Regions from separate parts of the Cryobacterium sp. Y62 genome, predicted to be linked through region 1. Evidence: riboswitches for the same ligand, from Rfam matches in the RefSeq annotation. Region 1 holds a riboswitch; each other region holds the start of a gene.
What was found. Region 1 has a riboswitch for thiamine pyrophosphate ahead of CXY71_RS14885 (YkoF family thiamine/hydroxymethylpyrimidine-binding protein). Riboswitches for the same ligand answer to the same signal wherever they lie in the genome.

Region 1 (4,391 bases):
CGTCGGCCGGGTCGAGTTCGTGCCGCTCACGCCGTGGTTTCTCATGGCCGGACAGTACCTCGGCGTGGCCGGCACTGTGCTGGTGCTCGTGCTCGTGGCCGGGTTTGGGTGGTGGTTGTCGCGGCGAGCGCTGCATCCGCTTCGACCGGAAATCGTCGCGTATTCGGCGAGCTACGGACTCTATTTGGTGGCCGTATTTCTGCCGCAGCAAAGCCTGTTTCGGCTGCTGCTGCCACTCGCGCCGCTGCTCGGCGACCCGGCGATCGCCAGGTCGAAGCCGCTGCGGCGTGGGCTGCTCGCTGTTTCTGTCGCGCTACAGCCGGTCGCGATTGTGCTGCTCTGGTTTGTGGGGTACCCCTGAGCTCGTTAGCGCTCGAGCGGCTCACCCAACAGCGCGAACAGCCAGACAACAATCGACAGGTTCACCATCGACCAGGTCATCATCCCGAGGAACAGCCGGGTCGATACCGTGGGGCGAAGTTCCGGTGCCCCACCCGGTTCGATGATTGGGTCATCGTGCGGAGAGTGGCGCATCTGGCTCCAGATCGCTGGAACAAGCACGAGCAGCGTGGAAACGATCACGATTGGCAGTGCGGGAACGGTGAAGAGCACCCTTGCGCCGCCCCACAGGCTGAGCGCAATGGAGGGACCGAAACCCAGGACGGCCGCGACCACGATCATCCAGATGCGCAGGCGCATCCGCACGAACACCTTGAGAAATGTCGGGAGGAGTACCGCGACGATGCCCACGGCAGCAACGACCACAAGTGTTGCCGGGTCGATCTTTACCGCCTTACCCTGCACGAGCGGCAGCGCCGAGAGCGTGAAGCCGAAAAGCCCCAACACCCCCAGACCGGCCCGAAGGCCTAGACCGTTCACCGCTTTTAGCGGAACGGTCGACAGGTTGAGCTCGGCGGCATAGCGCTTAGGGCTGCCGAAGCATTCCTCGGCGCTCGACCCTGCATCGGCGAGAAACTCCCGGGCGCTGGCCACGGCGTCGCCAATGTCGTTGCCGCGCACGGCGAGCAGCCGCAGTTCGATCGTGAATTCATCGAACCAGGTGGCATCGTTGGTGGCCGTCTGTTCAGAGCGGATGCCCCTTCGGCCACTTTCATGATCGCGTGGAGTGCTGGTCATCATGCTTGGGCCGAGCCTTTCGATTGCGAGATCGGGCATTACTGGTTGTCCGGGTAGAGGACGAAGACGAGGACGATGCTGACGGCGCCATAAAATACGAGGATCCAGTTCGTGACCACGATGAAAAGGCGCGACCCCAGCGATGGGCGCTGATCAGGCTCCGCGCCCGGTTCCAGAATGGGGTCGTCACTGAGATTGTGACGCACCTGATTCCAAATGGCAGGCACCACCAGCAGAATTCCGGCGGCGATGGCAACCGGCAGCGCGGGAACGGTGAACAACACCGTTTGGCCCTGCCACACGCTGAGCAGAACGGGACCGGCACCGCCAAACACAATTCCGGCGAAGATCATCCCCAGCACTAAGGGGCGTGAACGCGCGCGCAGCAGCACCGGAATGGCTCTCGGTATCAAGGACAATATCAAAGCCATCGCCACGAGGGACACGAGCAACCACACTCTGACAACTAGGCCGTCGTCGCCGCCCGCGAGGGGGAACGCAGTTTGGCCGAGAACGACCAGCCCGATCACCCCGATGCCGCTCATCAGCAAGACTTCATTGGTCTTGGCTTTCGCAACGGCCGGCAGGTCGAGCTCGGCCGCGTAGCGCTGGGCGCTGCCAAAAGACTCCTCGGCCGTCGTGCCGGAATCTTCGAGAAACTCCCCCGCACTGGCCACGGCATCGCCGATGAGGCTGCCGGAAACCTCGAGCAGGCGCAGTTCGATCGTGAAATCATCGAGCCAGGCCGCGTTTGCGCTCTCGCGCTCGGTTTCAGCCGAGCGGATGCCCGCCGGGCCGCTGATCGAGCCCGCACTGCCAGCAACGGCGCGCTCCTCGTTAGCTGTGCTGTAAACGACGTCACTCGCAGCGGCGCCGCCTGAACCAGCGGGGCCTCCCGCAGTTCTGCCCGAATCGCTGCTGTCGTGATCGTGGTGGTTGCTGGTCATCATGCAGCCGGCCCTTTCTGCAAATGGTCATGCACGGTGGTAGCGAAGAGCTTCCACTGACCGGATTGGTCAGAGAGCTCGTACTGCCCGGAGTCGGTGAGCGCGAAGTATTTGCGGCCCGGTCCCCCGGCGCCCGGTCGCCACTCGGCGGCGATCCAGCCCGCGGCTTCAAAGCGGGTCAGCAGCGGATAGAGAGTGCCGCCCTTGATAACGCCGAAGCCGGCGGATTCGAGCGCCGAGGCGATCGCGTAACCGTAGGTCGGGCCGGGCGCGAGCGTGCGAAGCACGCAGAGGCCGAGGGCGGCGCGCATCCACTCGGCTGGCCAGGATTTCGGTTGCATGACTACATAGTCTCACTAGTTAGCCAGACTGTCTACTCGAACCATGGCCTCGGCACCCCTGCCCGGCTCGGCTTTCGCGCGCCGAGCCCGGGCCACCAACCTTTGCGACCTCGACCCGGCTAGGGCATGCCATACTTGCGTTGTATCAACACGGGAGTCCGATTAATCGGGCTGAGAGGAAGCTGCAGAGGCTTCGACCGTCGAACCTGATCTGGATCATGCCAGCGCAGGGAGGCTGACTCGTCATTCCCGTGCCCCCACGAAAGAAATGGGCACGATCATTCCAACTCCAATTTTCACCGCCACCCCGGCAGAATTCGGCATTGGCGCGCGCCTCACCCTCGCCGTCATGCGCGACGACTATGCCGCCGTCATTCTCGGCGCTTTGAAGGCGGCCGACTCCACCGGGCTCACCACCCAGACCGGCGTCGTCAGCACCTACCTATCGGGCGCCGAACCCGATCTGCTGCGTTACGTCAGCCAGGTCGTGGCGGGCGCAAGCCGCAGCGGCGCCCACGTGACGGCAACGGTGCAATTCTCCCGAGGATGCCCCGGCGAGGTCACCTGCGCCCTGCCGCCCACCGGCGGACTGTTCGCCGAGGTCGTGGACCTCGCCCCCACCGGCGTGCACGCCGTCGCGGAATGGGCACTCTATCCACTGGAAGACGACGCCGGTTCCGCAGATCACATGCGCGACATCTACGCTGCGATCGACAGCGCCAAGAGCTCCGGGCTCGCTGTGCACAGCGAACACTTCGTCACCCGGCTCGAGGGCGACCTCGCCCTGGTGCTGCAGGTCATCGCCGCCGGCTGGATCGTGGCCGGCCGAACCGTGCAGCACGTGGCGACCCACGCGACGATTTCCATCAACAGCCCGAGCGTGAATTCCAATGCGTCCTGACCTAAGCCGGCCGGCATCCGCTCACAATAAGCGTTGGAGCCTGAAAGATCTCGTTCTTGTCGTCGTGCTCGGTGTCGTGTTCGGCTTTCTGTACTGGATTTTCGTGCAGGCCTGGACCGCCCTGTCGATCGCGATGGGTCCGGCCGGCGACCTCGCGCAGCACTTTCTGCTCGGCTCCTGGCTGCTCGTCGCCCCGATCGCGATCGCCATCGTACGACGCCCGTTCGCCGGCATCTTTGCGGAGGTGATCGCTTCGGTGATCGAGGTCGTCTTTCTCGGTTCCATGGTTGGGCCGCTGCTCTTCGTCGGCGCCGCCATTCAGGGCGCCGGCAGCGAGATTCCGTTCGCTCTCACCCGATACCGCAACTACAGCTGGCGAACCTACGCGCTCTCGGGGCTGCTCGGCGCCGGGCTGGTGTTCTTCTACTCGGCATTTCGCTCTGGCTGGTACGGCCAGGAGATCTTTTTGCTGCGCCTCGCCATCCAGCTGATCTCCGGCGTGATTATCGGCGGGCTGTTCGCCAAAATCATCGTCGATGCCCTCGACAAGACCGGCGTCGTCGACAACTTCGCGATCGGCCGCGACCGTCTCGCCCATGCCTGAGACCGATATCCTGACGCTGCAGGACGTATCGGTGCGATTCCCGCGTCGGCAGGATGCGGTACTGACCGACGTGTCGGTGCGCCTCGCACCGGGCGAGCAGCTCATCGTGGTCGGCGCCTCCGGCTCGGGTAAATCAACCCTGTTGCAGACCATCACCGGTGTCATTCCGCACTCGGTCGTGGCCTCCCTCGGCGGCAGTGTGCACTTGGGCCGGACGTTCACCGCCGATACCTCCGTCGTCGAGCTGTCCCGGCTCGTCGGCGTGGTCGCGCAAGACCCCTCGTCGTCGGTCTGCCTGCCCGATGTCGAACAGGAACTCGCGCTGCCGCTCGAAAACCGCTGTATCGACCCGGCGCTCATTTCAGCTCGCATCGATCGCGCGCTTGACGCTGTGCAGGCACGAATGCTGCGACACCGGTCCACCGCGCAGCTGTCCGGTGGGGAAGGCCAGCGCATTGCCC
Region 2 (4,391 bases), on a different contig from region 1:
ACCGTCATCAATAATGCCCTTGCCGATTTCTCGTTCAATGGGGATGCCCGGCCGCACGCGGACGCATTGACCTGGGAAAACCTGGATCAGCAATTTTCCGGTACCGTTCGCGGTGCCCTCAACACCGTGCAGTCGGCGCTGCCCGGGATGCGTGCGACCGGCTTTGGGCGGATCATCAATGTTGGCACTAACCTCTTCCAAAACCCGGTGGTCCCTTACCACGACTACACCGCGGCCAAGGCTGCTCTGCTTTCGCTGACCCGCACCCTCGCGCACGATCTGGGCCCGGACGGCATCACCGTAAACATGGTTTCGGGCGGACTCTTGCGCACCACGGATGCCAGGTCGGCCACGCCGGAAGCGGTCTTTGACCTGATTGCGGCCGGAACACCCCTTCGCCGGGTCACCACGCCGGAGGAGTTCGCGGACGCCGCGCTCTTCTTCGCCTCACCCTGGTCGCGATCGGTTACCGGACAAAATCTGGTGGTTGACGGCGGACTGGTGATGGGCTGATGCCCCGCGCAGTGCGCAGCATGCACCTGAACTTGTTCATCTCGGGCTGCGGGCACCACAAAGCGGCGTGGCGGCATTCGGAATCGTCGGCGGAGCGGCTGGGAGATGTCGGTTATTTTGAGGAGCTGGCCCGCACGGCCGAGCGCGGACTGCTGGATGCGGTGTTCTTCGCGGACGGTCAGTCGGCCGGTAATGTCGCCGATGGCCCCCGCGGGTTCCTCGAGCCGCTGACAGCCCTGGCCGCCATGAGTCGGGCCACGAAACGAATCGGGCTGGTCAGCACCGTCTCCAGCACGTTTTACACCCCGTTCCACGCCGCGCGGATGCTGGCATCATTGGACCATATTTCCGGTGGCCGAGTCGGTTGGAATGTCGTGACATCCATGTTCGACGCTGAGGCCCGCAATCACGGGCTGGAGCAGATGCCGGACCACGCGGGGCGCTATGCCCGCGCCGACGAGTTTGTGGACGTCGTTCTGCGACTGTGGGATTCCTGGGCCGATGACGCGCTGCGTTATGACCGGGCCGGCAACTACGCGGACCCGGGCCGCGTGAACCCGATCAACCACTGCGGGGAACACTTCCGGGTGGACGGGCCACTGAACGTGCCGCGCCCGCCGCAGGGGCATCCGGTGCTGTTTCAGGCCGGTTCCTCCGAGCCTGGCCGAGAGCTGGCCGCCCGCCGGGCGGAGGCCATTTACGCCGTCGCCGCCGATCTTGACAGTGCCTGCGAGTACTACCTCGACGTCAAGGCCCGGATTCGCGCAGCCGGTCGCAACCCGGATGCCGTGGCGATCATGCCGGGGCTCGTGACCTACGTGGGTTCCACCGAAGCCGAGGCCAGGGCGCTGCAACGGGAGCTGGACGACCTGCTGCCAGCCGAGGATTCCCTCCGCCAGCTGGGCCAGTTCATCGGGCAGGACTGCATGGACTGGGAGCTGGACGCGCCGATTCCGGCCCTGCCACCGCTGAGCGAATTCACCGGGCCCCAAGGCCGATACGCCACCATCCTGCGCATCATCGCCACCGAACAATCCACCGCCGAGTCCAAGGCGCGCCCGACTGTGCGCGAGCTGCTGGGCCGCCTGGCGGCCGGCGGCGGGCACGCCACGATGGTGGGCACTCCGGAGCAGATTGCGGATGAGATGACCCGATGGTTTGAACACGGCGGCGCCGACGGCTTCAATCTGATGCCGCCAACCCTGCCGGGAGGCATCGACGATTTCGTGGACCATGTGGTTCCGGTGCTGCAGCGGCGGGGGCTGTTCCGCCGCGAGTATGCCGCCAGCACGTTGCGCGGACACCTCGGCCTGCCCCGGCCAAAGTCACCCGTATCAGTCGAGGCTCTGGCTCCTGAGTCTCCGACACCCGAGGCCTAATCCAGTGGTGGCAGGCAAGCGTGGATTTTCCGGGCGGCCTCCGTCGGATCCGCCGCCTCGGTGATCGCACGAACGACCACGATACGACTCGCTCCGGCCGCGACGACCTGCTCGACGTTTTCCAGGTCGATGCCCCCAATGGCATACCAGGGCTGCGTGCTTTCGGCCGCCAGCACCCGTTCCGCGGCGTACCGCACCAGTTCCAACCCGACGGCGGCACGCCCGGGTTTGGTGGGCGTCGCCCAGACCGGGCCGACACAGAAGTAGTCAAGGCCGGGGGCGGCCAGCGCGTCGGTCACCTGCTCCGGCGTATGGCTGGAGAGTCCGATTCTGGTTTTGGGGCCCAGAAGAGAGCGGGCGGAAGCCAGCGGGAGATCTTTCTGGCCGATGTGCAAGACCGGCGCTTGGCTGACGGATGCGATGTCCGCCCGGTCGTTGACGGCCCACAACTTGCCGTGGCGCTCGGCTGAGCTCTGGAGCACGCGCAGGAGTTCCAGTTCCTCGGCAGCCTCGAGGGTTTTATCCCGGAGCTGGATGATGTCGACTCCCCCCTCGAAGGCGGCATCCAGGAACGCGGAAAAATCACCGCGCTCGGTGCGGGCATCCGTGCACAGGTACAGCTGGGCGTGATCGTGGGCCATTGGAACTATACTAAAGGCGATCTACGGGAGCCTGCACCACATCGGGGAGACAGGCTGAGAGGGCACCGGTTACTCATTCACCGGCCGACCGTGTTGTGTTCAACAACAGACCTGATCCGGCTAGTACCGGCGTAGGGAAGGAATGCTTTTTGACTGAATCACATGTTCTGGCAGACGTAGATGTGGCCGTGATCGGCGCTGGCATTATCGGTCTCGGAATTGCCTGGACTGCGGCGCAATCCGGCCGTACCGTCGCCGTCATCGACCCAGCGCCGGCCTCGGGGGCAACATATGCGGCAGCAGGCATGCTGGCTCCGGTCAGCGAGCTGCACTATCAGGAAGAAGACCTCCTGGAGCTGACGCTGGCCTCCGCGGCGTTGTATCCAGCCTTTGTGAAACCGCTCGAGACGTCTGAAGCCTCCACCGGGTACCGGCTGACCAGAACGATAACCGTGGGCGCGGACGCCGCCGACCGACAGGCGTTGGCCGATCTGCGCGAGGTGCAGCTTCGACATGGACTACTGGTGCAGCCGCTGACCATCCGCGAGGCACGGTCCATGGAACCCCTGTTGGGTCCCCAACTGTCCAGCGCCTTTAACGTCGAACAGGATCATCAGGCCGATCCCCGACTATTGGCCGGTCGGCTGGAATCCGCCATCGCGGTCACCGCCAGGAACGACAAATGGACCCACAATCACTCGATTCGTCAGAACGCCGTCCGGCTGGTGCATGAAAACCATTCGGATACCACATCGCGAGTCACCGGCGTCACCCTCGCCGATGGCTCTTCGGTGAACGCGGGCGAGGTGATCGTCGCCAACGGCCTGGCCGCTTCCCAGCTCGACGGGCTGCCCGCCGGGCTGAAATTACCGCTGCGTCCCGTTTACGGAGACATCCTGCGCCTGCGCATTCCAGAGCGCCTCCAGCCACTGCTCACGGCAACCATTCGCGGACTGGTCCGCGGCCTACCGGTGTATCTCGTTCCGCGTTCCGACGGCACGCTCGTGATCGGCGCAACTTCCCGCGAGGACGGTTCTGCGGCGGTATCCGCCGGCGGTGTGCATCAACTGCTGCGGGATGCCCAGGTGCTCGTGCCTGCCGTCGCCGAGTTGGAACTCATTGAGACCACGGCCCGCGCGCGGCCGGGAACACCCGACAATGCGCCGCTGCTCGGACGCGTGTCCCGCGCCCCGGGACTCGGCGGTCGAGACATTGCCGGTCTGATCATCGCAACGGGTTTTTTCCGCCACGGTGTGCTGCTCACCCCGATCGCGGCTCAGCTCTGCAGGCAACTGATTGACGGCACGACCGACGCACGGTGGAGCCGCTTTCGTCCCGACCGTTTTTCACGACCCACCATCTCGAAGGAGGCCCAGATTGGCTGAACCATCCGTGGCTGAAACACGCCTGACCGACGCAACGCTGCCCGGCATCACCCTCAACGGAGCCGCGCGTGCGCACACGCGGGGCGAGACCGTCACCGATCTGGTCGGGGAGGCAACCGGACGCCGGATTGCGCCGGACGGTCAGGCGGCGGATGGGAAGCGGCTCGGCGTCGCCGTCGCCCTGAATGCCGCCGTGGTGCCGCGGAGCCAGTGGTCGACCACGGCACTGAACCTCGGTGACGACATCGAAATCATCGCGGCAGTGCAGGGAGGCTAGACCGATGATTACCCGGGACACACTGAATTTCCATGAATCCGCCCGTCTCCAGGAACGCGCGAGCCTCCATGAATCCGCGAGCGTCGGCGAAGAAACGGGTCGTGATTCGTTGCTGATCGACGGGGTGCACCTGACCTCGCGTCTGATTATGGGCACCGGCGGAGCCCCGAGCCTCGACGGGCTGGGCGCTGCCCTG
Region 3 (4,391 bases), on a different contig from region 1:
GGCATCCTGAACCCGCACAATATTGAGCTGATCGTGGCCCGGGCCGGCGTTCCAGTGGTACTCGATGCCGGAATCGGCACGGCGTCGGATGCGGCGCTGGCGATGGAGCTGGGCTGCGACGCCGTGCTTCTGGCCACGGCCGTGACGAGGGCGCAGGATCCGGTGCGAATGGCTTCGGCCTTCAAACATGCCGTCATCGCCGGTCGGCTCGCCGCCCAGGCCGGGCGAATACCGAAACGCCAGCACGCCCTGGCATCTTCCGCCATGGAAGGACGCCCAGACCTGTGAGCATGCTGCCACCTGTGGCGGAACCAGCCGCCGCCCTGACCGCCTTGGAAATGGAACGCTATTCTCGGCACATCATGATTCCCGAGATCGGCACGCTCGGCCAGCGAAGGCTGAAGAACGCCAAGGTGCTCGTGATCGGCGCCGGCGGCCTTGGCTCGCCGGTGCTGCTCTATCTTGCCGCCGCCGGTGTTGGCACTCTCGGGATCGTCGACGACGACATCGTCGACCTCAGTAACCTGCAGCGTCAGGTGATTCACGGTGTGACGGATGTGGGGCGGTCCAAACTGGATTCGGCCCGTGACGCGGTCGCGGAGCTGAACCCGCTGGTCACGGTGCGGCTTCATGACACTCGGCTCGATTCGCCCAACGCCCTCGCGCTGTTTGCCGACTACGACCTGATTGTGGATGGAACCGACAACTTCGCCACGCGCTACCTGGTCAACGACGCCGCCGCCCTGCTCGGCAAACCCTGTGTCTGGGGGTCCATCTTGCGCTTCGATGGGCAGGTCAGCGTCTTCTGGGAGAAACACGGACCGACCTACCGGGATCTGTACCCAGAGCCGCCCGCCGCGGGATCCGTTCCGTCGTGCTCGGAGGGTGGGGTCTTCGGGATGCTCTGCGCAGCCGTCGGGTCCATGATGGTGACCGAGGTCGTGAAATTGATCACCGGCGTCGGGCGCACCCTGCTGGGGCGCGTTCTGCTGTTCGATGCACTGGCCGCGTCCTGGCGAGAGATCACCGTGCGTGAGGACCCCGCCGGCCTGCCGATCACGAAACTGGTCGACTATGAACTCCTCTGCGGCGTGGTTCCAGAACCGGTTCCGGGCGTCGAAGACACCATAACCGTGCACCAACTGGCCACGATGCTCGGCGAGCGGGAGGCCGGCCGGGGTGACTTCGATCTGATCGACGTCAGGGAGCCGGGCGAACACGCCATCGTCAGCATCCCCGGCTCCCGGCTGATTCCGCAGGGCCACATCCTCTCCCAAGAGATGATCCCGGAACTGCGCCAGGATCGGGACATCGTGCTGCACTGCAAGGCCGGCGCGCGTTCGGCCGACGTGCTGGCCGACCTCCGGCGCCGCGGCTACACCCGAGTTCAGCACGTGCAGGGCGGAGTGCTGGCATGGGTGAAAGAAATTGAACCGTCCAAGCCGACGTATTAAAGAAATGAGTTAGCCGATGCCTCGCGACCACGCGCGAGCTGGCCGCGGCGCGGATTTGACCTCGTCCGAAACCCCGTGTAAACAAGACCTGCCGAGTCTTTCGGCACCACAACACCACATAACGACAGGGGAGCGCCGGCTCGCAAAGAGCGAAGTCGGGCGCTGAGAGTGCGTTCACACGCAGACCCTCGAACCTGATCCGGTTAGTACCGGCGAAGGGAGTCGAGTTCTCAGAGACATCAGCGGCATCGGGCCTGATTCCAGACCCGCTTTCGATGGATGCCTCTCCCCTCCTGTTTCCTCAGGAGGACATCATGACCAACACCGAAACCACAGTTGTAAAGAAAAAGACGCGCGAGTGGCGCGTCGTCGATATCGTCGTCGCCTCCGTCGTATCCGTCGCCGTCGGCGTCATCTTCTGGGCCTGGTCGGCCGGATACGCGGGCATCGCGGTCATCACGGCGGCCTTTCCGCCGCTCGGCGGACTCTATGGCGGCGGCTGGCTGATTGCCGGCGTCATCGGCGGTCTGATCATCCGAAAGCCAGGGGCCGCGCTCTACTGCGAGCTGCTGGCCGCCGTCGTCGAAGCACTGCTGGGCTCGGCCTTCGGACTCACCGTCATTCTCTCGGGCCTGATTCAGGGCGTCGGGGCCGAGTTGGCCTTCGCGCTGTTTGGCTACCGAAAGTTCACCCTGCCGGTCGCCGTGCTCGCCGGGGCGCTGGCCGGTGTGGCGATGGGCATCCATGCCAGCTTCAGCAGCAACGCCGAGTGGGCGTTCGGTTGGAAGATCGTCTACGTGGTTCTCGGTGCCGTCTCTGGGGCCGTCATTGCCGGCCTGTTATCCTGGCTGGCCGTGCGGGGCCTTGGCCGCACGGGCGCGCTGTCCAACCTGGCCGCCCGCCGGGCCGCGACGGAATCCGTGTTCTGACGAATGGGTGTCCCGAAGAACCACGGCAACGACGGGGTGCGGCCAGCTATGGTGTCCGCCGCAGGCTGGGGCTGGCAACATTCCGGCCGCACCCGCAAGGCGATCGCCGACCTGAACCTGACGATTGAGCCCGGGGAACGCGTTTTGCTCCTAGGCCCTTCCGGAGCTGGTAAGTCGACACTGCTCCACGCCTTGGCCGGCGTTCTCGGCGGCGACGAGGAGGCCTCCGAATTCGGCCGCCTGCTGATCGACGGCCGGCCGGCCGCCGAGCAGCGCGGCCGCTCCGGGCTGATGCAGCAAGACCCGGATTCACAGGTGGTCCTCTCCCGGTTGGGTGACGACGTCGCATTCGGCGCGGAGAATCTCTCGGTACCCCGGGGGGAAATCTGGCGGCGGGTGCACGAATCGCTCGACGCCGTCGGACTGAACCTTCCGCTGGACTACCCGACCTCGCGGCTGTCCGGCGGCCAGAAACAACGCCTCGGGCTGGCCGGCATCCTGGCCATGCGGCCGGGCCTGATCCTGCTGGATGAGCCGACGGCGAACCTTGACCCGGCGGGCGTGCTCGAGGTTCGCGACGCGGTGGTGAGAACCCTTGACCGCACCGGGGCGACCCTGGTTGTGGTCGAGCATCGAGTGGCCATTTGGGCGGATGTGGCGACCCGGATTGTCGTTCTGGAGCCCGGCGGAGGCGTCATGATCGATGGTTCACCCGCCAATGTGCTGAACCAGGCCCGCCGGATGCTGATCGAGGCCGGAGTGTGGGTTCCGGGTTTCGTCCCCGAGACCCGAAGCCGCGTGAATCCGCCGACCGACCAGAACGGAGGCTTGCGCGGAACCGATCGCTCAGTGCTCCTGAGTGCGTCAGGCCTCGGCGTTTCCCGCCGACGGCCGAGACGGCGGCATCCGGTCACCCCCGTGATAACAGGACTTTCGGCTGAGGTGTTCGCCGGGGAGGTACTGAGCATCACCGGCCCCAACGGCGTCGGAAAATCCACGGTCGCCCTGACTCTGGCCGGGCTCCTGCCCGCCGCCCAGGGTGAGATCGTCGCATCCACCGTGCTGCGCCGCGAAGCCGGGCCTGATCCCTTTGCCTGGACCGGGTCAGAGCTCATCGCTCGAATCGGCACGGTCTTTCAAGAACCGGAGCACCAGTTCGTCACCGGCAACGTGCTGGACGAGCTGAACTTCGGACCGCGGCGCCTGGGCCGGGGGGAGGAACGCGTGGACGACCTTCTGCAGCGGCTCTGCCTCACGCATCTGACCGCGGCCAACCCGTTCACCCTGTCGGGGGGCGAAAAGCGTCGGTTGTCCGTTGCCACCGTGCTCGCGGCCAGCCCGCAGGTTCTGGTGCTCGACGAGCCGATCTTCGGACAGGACTCGAACACCTGGGCCGAATTGGCCGGGCTGCTCACCGAGCTGCTGGATGCCGGTACGGCCGTCGTCTCCGTCACCCACGACGAGGAATTCACCAAGGTTCTAGGCGGGCGCCGGCTACACCTTGAACCTGACCGTGTCGCGCTCGAGGCCCTGGCATGAGCGCCGACATGAGGGCTGGAGTGAGCGCCGACGTCATCGCTGTGCCCCGATCCACCTGGCTTTTGGCCAACGCCAACCCGTTGTCCAAGCTCGCCGCCGCCCTGCTCCTGACGCTGGCTCTGCTACTGACCATCGATTGGGCGTCCGCGACCGTGGCACTGGTCTTAGAGCTGGCAGTGCTGCCGCTGGCCGGGGTCAGCATCCGTATTCTGGTCGTCCGCGGCTGGCCGATTCTGGCTGCCGCACTGGTTGGCGGCTACGGAACGGCCCTCCTGGCTCCCAAGACCGGGGGCGTGCTGTTCGATTGGGGGCCGCTGGTTTTCACTGAAGGCTCGTTGGAGTCGGGACTGGCCATTGTGCTGCGTGGCATCGCCATCGCCCTACCGGGCATTATTCTGCTCGCCAGCACCGATCCGACGGACCTGGCCGATTCGTTTGCCCAGAATCTGAGGTTGCCGCATCGTTTTGT

Region 2: it holds a riboswitch for thiamine pyrophosphate, as region 1 does, so the genes downstream of both, thiO (glycine oxidase ThiO) here and CXY71_RS14885 (YkoF family thiamine/hydroxymethylpyrimidine-binding protein) in region 1, are expected to answer to the same signal.
Region 3: it holds a riboswitch for thiamine pyrophosphate, as region 1 does, so the genes downstream of both, CXY71_RS03125 (ECF transporter S component) here and CXY71_RS14885 (YkoF family thiamine/hydroxymethylpyrimidine-binding protein) in region 1, are expected to answer to the same signal.

What each region holds. Positions count from the first base shown of each region.
Region 1 is NZ_PJJK01000115.1:145,475-149,865, forward strand. It holds gene CXY71_RS14865 (hypothetical protein) at 1-361, shown strand, start outside; gene CXY71_RS14870 (hypothetical protein) at 367-1,140, opposite strand; gene CXY71_RS14875 (hypothetical protein) at 1,176-2,087, opposite strand; gene CXY71_RS14880 (PadR family transcriptional regulator) at 2,084-2,425, opposite strand; TPP riboswitch at 2,566-2,676, shown strand; gene CXY71_RS14885 (YkoF family thiamine/hydroxymethylpyrimidine-binding protein) at 2,694-3,326, shown strand; gene CXY71_RS14890 (ECF transporter S component) at 3,316-3,930, shown strand; gene CXY71_RS14895 (ABC transporter ATP-binding protein) at 3,923-4,391, shown strand, end outside.
Region 2 is NZ_PJJK01000078.1:13,575-17,965, forward strand. It holds gene CXY71_RS03090 (3-oxoacyl-ACP reductase) at 1-513, shown strand, start outside; gene CXY71_RS03095 (LLM class flavin-dependent oxidoreductase) at 513-1,892, shown strand; gene thiE (thiamine phosphate synthase) at 1,889-2,533, opposite strand; TPP riboswitch at 2,550-2,688, shown strand; gene thiO (glycine oxidase ThiO) at 2,683-3,918, shown strand; gene thiS (sulfur carrier protein ThiS) at 3,965-4,195, shown strand; gene CXY71_RS03115 (thiazole synthase) at 4,200-4,391, shown strand, end outside.
Region 3 is NZ_PJJK01000078.1:18,350-22,740, forward strand. It holds gene CXY71_RS03115 (thiazole synthase) at 1-288, shown strand, start outside; gene moeB (molybdopterin-synthase adenylyltransferase MoeB) at 291-1,454, shown strand; TPP riboswitch at 1,571-1,692, shown strand; gene CXY71_RS03125 (ECF transporter S component) at 1,769-2,383, shown strand; gene CXY71_RS03130 (ABC transporter ATP-binding protein) at 2,387-3,922, shown strand; gene CXY71_RS03135 (energy-coupling factor transporter transmembrane protein EcfT) at 3,931-4,391, shown strand, end outside.